3 regions of the Cryobacterium sp. 10I5 genome follow, and region 3 is predicted to be linked to each of the others. Evidence: predicted binding sites of a transcription regulator. Region 3 holds the regulator's gene; each other region holds the start of a gene.

Region 1 (3,274 bases), on a different contig from region 3:
CAGGGCCCCTTCTCAGGGCCCTGCGGCGCTCGGTCTGGTCAGTCGCGGTTGGGTGGTCCGGTGAGGACCTGGTGGGCGCGGTGCCGGTTTGGTGGCCGCCAGAGCCGTTGCGGGTCGATCAGCCCGGGTGCCCGCACTTGTGGTGAGCCGTTCACCATGCGGATCTCCCACCCGGAGGTGTCGATCGTGTGGTGATGGAACCAACACAGTAAGACACCGTTGTCGACCGTGGTGGGTCCGTCCTTCGCCCATGGCTTCACGTGGTGCACTTCGGCCCAGTGTGCGGGTGCTGTGCAGCCGGGGATGATGCAGCCGCCGTCGCGGGCGGTGATCGCCCGGCGCTGCGCCCGGTTGAAGTACCGCCGCTCCGGAACCAGCTTGAGCACCTGGTTGTTCGCCCCGAACAGGACCCCTTGGAAGCCGCCGTCGCAGATCCGCTGATGCACCGTCTTCAAAGACACCGGCGCCTCGACCCCGTCGATCCACCCGACGCCGACCCCGGAGGCGAGGTCGGCGGCGTTCACGTGCACCATCACCGTGGGGGCCGACCCGCCCATCGACGGGGTGTCTTCGTCCCGGGCGGCGTGCTCGAACAAGGCCCGGAGGATGTCGGCGCGTTTTTCCCCGCCCGTGCGGGTATCCGCGCGTCGCTCCCGCAGCTCGGCCTCGATCACGTCGAGCTCCGGGCCCGTGCCTACGTCGGTACCGGTATCGGTGCCCGCGGTCTCGGCTCCGGGGATCATCTGCCCGGAATCCATCCGCGCCTGCTCCTCCTCGGTGGGGAACGCGGGCCGGGCGTGGAAGCTGAGGAACGCGTCGAAGAGGGTGTTCATCATCCCGTAGAGCTCCGGTGTGACCCCACCCTTCACCGGGTACAGCCCGTTCTTCAACTGGCCGAAGCCGATGTTCGATTTCGCCTCGAACAGATCCTCCTGCGGGAGCATCCCGTCCGGGTCCAGGATGGCCTGCCATTGCAGCACCATGCCGCGGATCAGGTCCGCGGCCGCCGGAACTCCGGCGCCGGCGAGGATCTCCGTTTCCGGGGTGATCCACCCGGCCGCCGTGGCGACCAGGGCACGCTCGGCGACCTCGACCTCCGCCGGGACCGCCCGGTGACTGACCGACCCGAGCCCCGTGGTGATCAGCTCGGCCACCTCCACACCGATGTCCCCCGCGGTCAGGGCGGCACCCACGGCCGGGAACAACGGCGGCAACACCGCCAGGCCCGCCCGCCGGGGCAACACCGCATCCCCGAGCTTCGTTCGCCGCTTGACCTCCCGGGCAGACACCCGCGTCACCCGCGTCAGTACGTCCCACGGCCCCCGGCAACCCATCTTCCAGGCCAGCCCTTCGCGGCCGAATACCCGTGCCCGCCGGTCGACGTCGGTGGCGGTGTTGACTCGGGCCGCATCCACCGTCCGCCCGATCGCCTCGACTTCTTTCAGCGCCGTGACGGCTTCCGCATCGCTGAGCAACCCGATCGGGATTGCCGCCAAAGCGTCTGCCAAGACTGCCCGGGCGGCGGCGAGCCGTGCGACAGCATCCGCATGCACCGACGGAACCGACCCGGCCAGCCCCTCAGCGCCCTCGAAGCCTTCGGCAACCGCAACGGGATGCACCGACTCGACTTGCCCATCCGAGGAGTTGACCGGCGATTCAGCCGACGATTCAGCCGACGATTCGGTGGAGGCGAGGCCCATCGGTGTGGGCTGATTCCCCGCGGCCAGATCGTCTGATTGTGGGGGGTGTGACTGGGGATCCGTAGCTCCTGCCATACCCCGATTCTACCCCGAATCGAACACGAATACGAGACTTACTCACCTAACTTTGGGTATCGCATCTTTAATTTCATATGTAATTGTGCTTCTGAGCGTCAGCCCGGCAATTCTCTGAGTGATCAAGAAAGTTTACTTGACGCTTCAACTAATCTGCTAGGGTATCGGTTGTCGGTTCAACTAAGCGGGTTGAGCGCGACGTGTGAGACCGACGCGACTGCAGGAGACGAACATGACACTCACCACTGACCTGACCGGATCCCGGGCCGAGGCAGGCGACCTCCTCGCTGCGACGACGGGCATGGATGCCGTAACGCTGCGCGTCGGCGACCTGGCATTGATGTCCTCCTACTACCGGGAGGCGCTCGCGCTCGACCCGATCAGCGCGCAGGGCACGTCGGTCGTGCTCGGCCGCGGCACCACTCCGCTCGTGGTGCTCGAGCACACGCCAGGACTGCCGGTTCCCGCCCGCCGCCAGGCCGGACTCTTCCACACCGCGATCCTGTTCGACACGAGCGCCGGCCTCGCCGCGACCGTGCTTCAGGCCGCACGTGACCAGCGGTCGAGCTACGTCGGCAGCGCCGACCACATCGTGAGCAACGCCTTCTACTTCACCGACCCTGAGGGCAATGGGATCGAGCTCTACGTCGACAGGGACCGCTCGGAGTGGGTCTACAAGAACGGCCAGGTGCAGATGGACACGCTTGCACTCGATCCGAGCGCCTTCCTGCACAAGAACCTGCCCGCCGACGGGGGAGAGGCTGAAGTCGGTCCGGCCAAGGTCGGCCATGTTCACCTCCAGGTCGGCGACCTCGAGATGGCCCGGCGCTTCTACGTGGACGCCCTCGGCTTCGAGACGACCCTCGACTTCCCCGGCGCGCTGTTCGTGAGCGCCGGCGGCTACCACCACCACATGGCGATGAACGTCTGGAACAGCCGCGGCGTGGGTCCGCGTGCCGCGACTCTCGGCCTCGCCGACGTGGCGATCACCGTGCCTGGCCGCGCCGATCTCGATGCTGTGGCGGAACGCCTTCGTCACCGTGCGATTCCGCTCGAAGACGACGGCACCAGCATCCGCGTCGACGACCCCTGGAAGACCCGCGTCACCCTGACCGTGGGCGAGGCCTCCGTATGAGTGCCCTCATCACTGTCGAAGCCCGCCGCGACGGCATCGACCTCGCGGTCCCGTCGGCCCGCCCGCTCCTGCTCCTGCTGCACGGGTACGGTTCGCACGAAGGCGACCTGCCGAGCCTCGCCGCCTACCTGCCCGAGGGCTTCGACTGGGTGTCGCTGCGCGCGCCGGTCGGCCTGCCGACCGGCGGCTTCGCCTGGTTCCCGATCACGGTGCCGGGGCGGCCGAGTCCGGAGCCCGTCATCGAGGCGGCGGATACCGTACTCGCGTGGCTGGACGCCAATGTGCACCCGGGCACACCCGTCGTTCCCCTCGGCTTCTCACAGGGCGGCCTCATGGTCACCCAGCTGCTCCGCCAGGCACCTGG
Region 2 (3,274 bases), on a different contig from region 3:
ACGGTCTTGAGCGATACCGGGGCTTCGACGCCGTCGATCCACCCGACGCCGACCCCGGAGGCGAGGTCGGCGGCGTTCACGTGCACCATCACCGTCGGCGCCGACCCGCCCATGCTGGGCGTGTCCTCGTCCCGGGCGGCATGCTCGAACAGGGCCCGCAGGATGTCCGCACGTTTCTCCCCGCCGGTACGGGTGTCCGCGCGCCGTTCTCGCAGCTCCGCTTCGATCACGTCGAGCTCCGGGCCCGTGCCCGCGTTGACGTCGTCACCGGTGTCCGCTGACTCGGCCCCGGGAATCATTTGCCCCGACTCCATCCGGGCCTGTTCCTCCTCGGTTGGAAAGGCGGGCCGGGCGTGGAAGCTGAGGAAGGCGTCGAAGAGGGTGTTCATCATCCCGTAGAGTTCCGGTGTCACCCCGCCCTTGACCGGGTAGAGGCCGTTCTTCAACTGGCCGAAGCCGATGTTCGATTTCGCCTCGAACAGGTCTTCCTGCGGCAGGACCCCGTCGGGGTCGAGGATGGCCTGCCATTGCAGCACCATGCCGCGGATCAGGTCCGCGGCCGCGGGCACCCCGGCGCCGGCGAGGATCTCGGTTTCCGGGGTGATCCACCCGGCCGCCGTGGCCACCAGGGCACGCTCGGCGACCTCGACCTCCGCCGGGACCGCCCGGCGACTGACCGACCCCAGCCCGGTGGTGATCAGCTCGGCCGCTTCCACCCCGATGTCCCCCGCGGTCAGGGCGGCCCCCACGACCGGGAACAACGGCGGCAACACCGCAAGGCCCGCCCGGCGGGGCAACACCGCATCACCCAGCTTGATCCGGCGCTTCACTTCCCGGGCCGACACACGGGTCACCCGCGTAAGCACGTCCCAGGGTCCCCGGCACCCCATCCGCCAGGCCAGACCCTCCCGGCCCAAAACCCGGGCCCGCCGATCCACATCCGTCGCCGTGTTCACCCGGGCAGCATCCACCGTCCGCCCGATGGCCTCGACTTCTTTCAGCGTCGTGACGGCTTCCGCATCGCTGAGCAACCCAACCGGGATCGCGGCCAGGGCTTCGGCCAAGGCCACCTGGATCTCGGCGAGCCGGGCGACAGCATCCGCATGCACCGACGGCACCGACCCGGCCAGCCCTTCAGCGCCTTCGAAACCTTCGGCAACCGCAACGGGATGCGCCGACTCGACTTGCCCATCCGAGGACTGGACCGGTGATTCACCCGACGATTCGGTGGAGGCGAGGCCCATCGGTGTGGGCTGATCCCCCGCGGCCAGATCGTCTGCCTGCGGGGTATGTGACTGGGGATCCGTAGCTCCTGCCATGCCCCGATTCTACCCCGAATCGAACACGAATGCGAGACTTACTCACATAATTTTAGGAGTCTGATCCTGACTTTCAGACGTTTGAGCGCACGCACGCCAGCACTGTGTGGCGAACTCAGGAGATCCGCCCGGGAGAGCACTACCGGCCCGCGGACCAGTGCGGCCGATCCCACCCGGCAGCACGGATCTCCTGAATTCGACACACTCACTAGCTCAGACGCGCCCGCATGGTCCTGGCCCGAGGTTCGTGGGGCATGCGTGCAGACCCGGGCGATCCGGCGAAAGTACGGGACAGTCCCCGGAAAACACGCGTCGCCGCCCGTTCTCGTGAACGGAGGGCGACGCGTGCGGCAGTGCAGTGGTGGGGGCTAGCCGATGCCGAGGATGTCGATGACGAAGACGAGGGTGGAGCCGGCGGGGATGGTTCCCTGCACTGCGTCCCCGTAGCCCTTGGCGGGCGGGACGACGGTGAGGACCTGCGAACCGACGGTCTGGCCGATGATCGCCGTCGCGAAACCGGGGACGACGCCGCCCTGGGTCTTCGAGCCGTCGACGGCGAGCAGCTGTGCCGGTGCGCCCTTGGTCCAGCTGGAGTCGAAGACCTTCTTCTCGGCCCAGAGGACGCCGGTGTAGTGCACGGTGACCGTGTCGCCCTCCTTGACGGTGTCGCCGGTGCCCTTCTTCAGGACGGCGACCTGAAGGTCAGCCGGCGGTGTGCCGCCCGGGATGGTGATGCCCGGGGTGCCGTTGCCGTCGAGCACGACGGCGGGAAGACCGTTGACCGGGGTCTGGTCGGCACCGTTCGCCCGGAGCAGGTAGGTCTTCACGACGTCGATCACGAAGACCAGCGAGTCGGTCGCGGCGATCCCGAGGGTGGGGTTGCCGCCCTGCGGTCCGAACGCGTCATCCGGGGAGACGACGACGGCGATGCGCGAGCCGGCCTGCGCGCACGCGAGCCCGTCGGTGATGCCCTTGATGGTCTGGTCGTTGAGGGTGAGCACGTTCGCGCTCGTACTGTCGTACTTGCTGACCTGGATCGGCGAGCCCGTCGTCCCGTTGTAGACGTTGAGTTCGATCTTCGCCTGCTGGCCGGTGACAAGCCTGTCGCCGGAGCCGGGGACGATGACCCGGCCCTGGGTTGCCCCGGTCATGAGGGGGGTGGGGAAGTCGACCTTCGGGACTGCGCCGAGGTTGTCGCTGACCGTGACGAGCTTCGAGGCGGCGCCATCGCTGATGGGTGCGACGCAGCTCGACGCGGCATCCGCACTGCTGCTGCACCCGGTGAGGGCGGCAAGCAGAAGGCTGGCAGTCGCAATGAGGGCAGAAGCTCTACGCACAGGATCTCATTTCAGTGTGGGACGTTCAGCGTGCGGCGCCCTCGGGGCACCCACAGTCGGGAGGCCGAACACGGCCGGAGCCTATCCTAACCGGCGTCGGCTGCGGTATCGGTCGTGGGGTCGGTCTCGGTGTCGGTGGGCGTCTCGGTGGTTCCGGGCTCGTCCAATGGCGTGGCGAGGACGGCCGGCCCCCGCCCGTCGAGGCCCCGGGCCTTGGAGGTGGCCGCGCCGGCCTCCGCGATCCGGACCCGCTTGCGCATGACCTTCCCGCTCACGCTGCGTTCCCCGAGTGCGCCCGGGGTCCAGGCCTCGACATCCGCATCCGAGAAGTCGGTCTTCGAGGGCCTGCGCTTGAGCTCGGGCAGGATCGTGTCGGGTGCGAGACGCCGGGCCGTGATGAGGAACCCGGTGTGCCCGATCATGCGGTGGTCAGGGCGGACCGCAAGCCCTTCGACGTGCCAGCCGCGCACCATGGTCTCGTTCGAATCCGGGTTCGTGTAGAAGCCGGTTCCGCGGATGGCCTCGGCCACCCGGGAGAGCTGGGTCACGGTCGCGACGTAGCAGAGCAGGACGCCGCCGGGCTTGAGTGCGGCGGAGACGGCCTCGAGGCATTCCCAG
Region 3 (3,274 bases):
GATCACGTCGAGCGAGAGCGGGGTCCCGGTCGGGTTGTTCGGGGAGCACAGGAAGACGAGGTCGGGGTTGACCCGGTTGACCCAGTCGACGGCGCGTTCCGGGGTGAGTTCGAAGTCGGCGTCGCGGTCACCGGCGACCCAGCGCGTTCCGGTGCCCGAGGCGAGCAATGGGTACATCGAATAGGTGGGGGCGAACCCGAGGACGGTGCGTCCCGGCCCGCCGAAGGCCTGCAGCACCTGCTGGAGGACCTCGTTGGAGCCGTTGGCCGCCCAGATGTTCTGGCGGGTGAGACCGTGACCGAGGTAGCGGGCCATCGCCTCGCGCAGTTCCGTGAACTCGCGGTCCGGGTACCGGTTGATCCCGCGGATCGCGGCGGCCAGGGCTGCTGCGATGTCGACGGCCACGTCCTCGGGGATCCCGTGGGTGTTCTCATTCACATTGAGAGCGACCGGCACGTGCAGCTGCGGTGCCCCATAGGGAGTGAGCCCGCGAAGATTGTCGCGGAGGGGCAGGTCGTTGAGACTGGTCACTCCCCCCATAATACTGATGGGCTTCAGCACCGGTGGGCGTTATCGCCGGTGGTTCAGGATCCGGCTGGTTCAGGATCCGACTACTTCAGGATCCGGCTGGATCAGTATTCGGCAGGTTCAGTATTCGGCAGGGAGGGCCAGGCGCTGGCCCGGCTGCACACTCTCGGAGGGCAGCTGATTCAGGTTGACGATCTCGGCGATGACTTCGCGCGGGTCGGCGGCGGGCGCGATGCGCTTTGCAAGCTGCCACAACGACTGGCCCGACTGGATCGTGACGTAGTCGAACGTCGTCGCACTTCCGCTGGCGCCGCTCAACGTACTGCCGTCGGCGGCGGCGAGGCCGCCGTTGAGGGCGATGGCCAGCGCGCCCACGACGAGGGGGACGCCGGCGATCGCGGTCAGCACGGCACGACCGCGCCGCGTGATGCGCAGCCGGGTGTGCGCCCCCGGGACCAGCTCGATTGTTGTGCTCATGTCTGCCTCCTGTGTATTCGTATCCGGCTCTCGGCCGGGAGAGCCGGATACGAAGCTATGTTCCGAATATATATTCGATTGTTCGAACAATCAAGACTTCCTCCGGTTATTATTGGGGTGAAGTACACGACACACTCGAATGAATGTCTGCACATCGCCCCGCACTGGTTACAGTTTCGATTGACTGGTGTGAACTCAACCAGCGACCACTGACATTCGGATACGGTCGCCTCACGGCATCCGCCGGGACGACCGCCCGCCACCGCCCACCGCCACCGACAGGAGCGACATCGTGACCCAGGACAGCGTGACCCCGTTGACCGCCAGTTCCCCCGAACGCGGTGGGACACGTCGGAGGAAGAGCCTCAGCGACAAGCAGCGCGCGATCATGGACGTCATCCAGCGCTCCGTCGGCCAGCGGGGCTATCCGCCGAGCATGCGGGAGATCGGTGACGCCGTCGGGTTGTCTTCGCTGTCGAGCGTCACCCACCAGCTCAACCAGCTCCAGCTGAGCGGCTACCTGCGCCGGGACCCGAACCGGCCCCGGGCGCTCGAGGTGCTGATCGAGCTGCCGCAGTCTCCGGAGGACACCGCCGCCGGAGCCGCGGAAAACTTCCAGCAGGGAACCCCGGTCGGCGACGCGGCCATGGTGCCGCTCGTCGGTCGGATCGCCGCCGGTGTGCCGATCATGGCCGACCAGCAGGTCGACGAGATCTTCCCGCTCCCGCGCCAGCTCGTGGGCAAGGGCGAGCTGTTCATGCTCAAGGTCGTCGGTGAGTCGATGATCGACGCCGCGATCATGGACGGCGACTGGGTCGTCGTCCGCCAGCAGAAGACCGCGGAGAACGGCGAGATCGTCGCCGCGATGCTCGACGGCGAAGCGACGGTCAAGGTCTTCCGGCAGCGCGACGGCCACACCTGGCTGCTGCCGAGGAACACCAACTTCGAGCCGATCCTCGGCGACCACGCCGAGATCCTCGGCAAGATCGTCGCCGTCCTGCGTTCCCTTTAGCTGCCGCGCTCGGTCTATCCTCCGCGCTCGCTCGATCGACCGCGCTCGCTCTCAACCCGGCGCACGATCGCACTCCGGCGCGCACCACGATTTGGCGCGCGCCAACTGCGCCGTTTCGCGCCAGGCATGCCTGGCGCGAAACGGCGGAATTGGAGCGCGGAGAACGGGAGCTGGCGCGAAGCGGCTGAACTGGCGCGTCTGGCGCGTCTGGCGGGTCTGTCGCGTGGCGGGTCTGGCGCGAAGCGGCGCCCGGACCTGGTCAGGCGCGAGCGGGGACTCCTGCGGCGAGGCGGGCGCGCACGATGCGGGTCGCCTCGATCATGTTGGTCAGGGACTCGACCGTCTCGGCGTAGCCGCGGGTCTTGAGCCCGCAGTCCGGATTCACCCACACCTGGCCGGCCGGGATGGCCGCGACGGCCCGGTCGAGCAAGTCCGTGAGCTCGGCAACGCCCGGCACCCGCGGCGAGTGGATGTCGTAGACGCCCGGGCCGATGCCGTGGTCGAAGCCGTTGGCCTGGATGTCCGTGACGACTTCCATGCGGGAGCGTGCGGCCTCGATGCTCGTCACGTCGGCATCCAGGGCGCGGATCGCCTCCAGCACGACGCCGAACTCTGAGTAGCAGAGGTGGGTGTGGATCTGGGTGGCGTCACGCACGCCGGCGGTCGCGAGCCGGAACGAGCCGACAGACCAGTCGAGGTAGTCGGCGTGCCCGGCCTTCTCGAGCGGGAGCAGTTCGCGCAGTGCGGGCTCGTCGACCTGGACGATGCCGATTCCGGCGGCCTCGAGGTCGGCGATCTCGTCGCGGAGGGCGAGGGCGACCTGACGTGCCGTCTCACCGAGGGGCTGGTCGTCGCGCACGAAGGACCAGGCGAGGATGGTCACCGGGCCGGTCAGCATGCCCTTGACCGGCTTCGCGGTCAGCCCCTGCGTGTAGGTCGACCACTCGACGGTGATCGGCTTCGGCCGGGACACATCGCCCCAGAGGATCGACGGACGCGTGCACCGGCTGCCATAGGACTGAACCCAGCCGTTGTCGGTGACCGCGAAGCCGTCGAGGTTCTCGGCGAAGTACTGCACCATGTCGTTGCGCTCGGGTTCCCCGTGCACGAGCACATCGAGGCCGAGCTCCTCCTGCAGGGCGACGACCCGGGCGATCTCCGCGCGCATCAGGTCGCGGTACTCGTCGGCCGTGAGCACTCCCTTCAGGAAGCGGGCGCGGGCGCGACGGATCTCCCCCGTCTGCGGAAAGGAGCCGA

The links. The regulator LexA, encoded in region 3, represses DNA repair genes until DNA is damaged. The targets are predictions, from matches to a motif close to TCGAACANNTGTTCGA.
Region 1: QN350_RS05845 (HNH endonuclease signature motif containing protein) is a predicted target of LexA. The motif match lies at 1,795-1,810, and genes of this name have one in related genera.
Region 2: QN350_RS01330 (HNH endonuclease signature motif containing protein) is a predicted target of LexA. The motif match lies at 1,339-1,354, and genes of this name have one in related genera.

Annotation. Positions count from the first base shown of each region.
Region 1 covers NZ_JASJVI010000012.1:11,567-14,840, forward strand. The annotation lists gene QN350_RS05845 (HNH endonuclease signature motif containing protein) at 39-1,775, opposite strand; gene QN350_RS05850 (VOC family protein) at 2,008-2,910, shown strand; gene QN350_RS05855 (alpha/beta fold hydrolase) at 2,907-3,274, shown strand, end outside.
Region 2 covers NZ_JASJVI010000002.1:83,816-87,089, forward strand. The annotation lists gene QN350_RS01330 (HNH endonuclease signature motif containing protein) at 1-1,319, opposite strand, end outside; gene QN350_RS01335 (FKBP-type peptidyl-prolyl cis-trans isomerase) at 1,688-2,656, opposite strand; gene QN350_RS01340 (tRNA (adenine-N1)-methyltransferase) at 2,743-3,274, opposite strand, start outside.
Region 3 covers NZ_JASJVI010000008.1:34,078-37,351, forward strand. The annotation lists gene QN350_RS04490 (histidinol-phosphate transaminase) at 1-540, opposite strand, end outside; gene QN350_RS04495 (LysM peptidoglycan-binding domain-containing protein) at 649-1,005, opposite strand; gene lexA (transcriptional repressor LexA) at 1,322-2,017, shown strand; gene metE (5-methyltetrahydropteroyltriglutamate--homocysteine S-methyltransferase) at 2,277-3,274, opposite strand, start outside.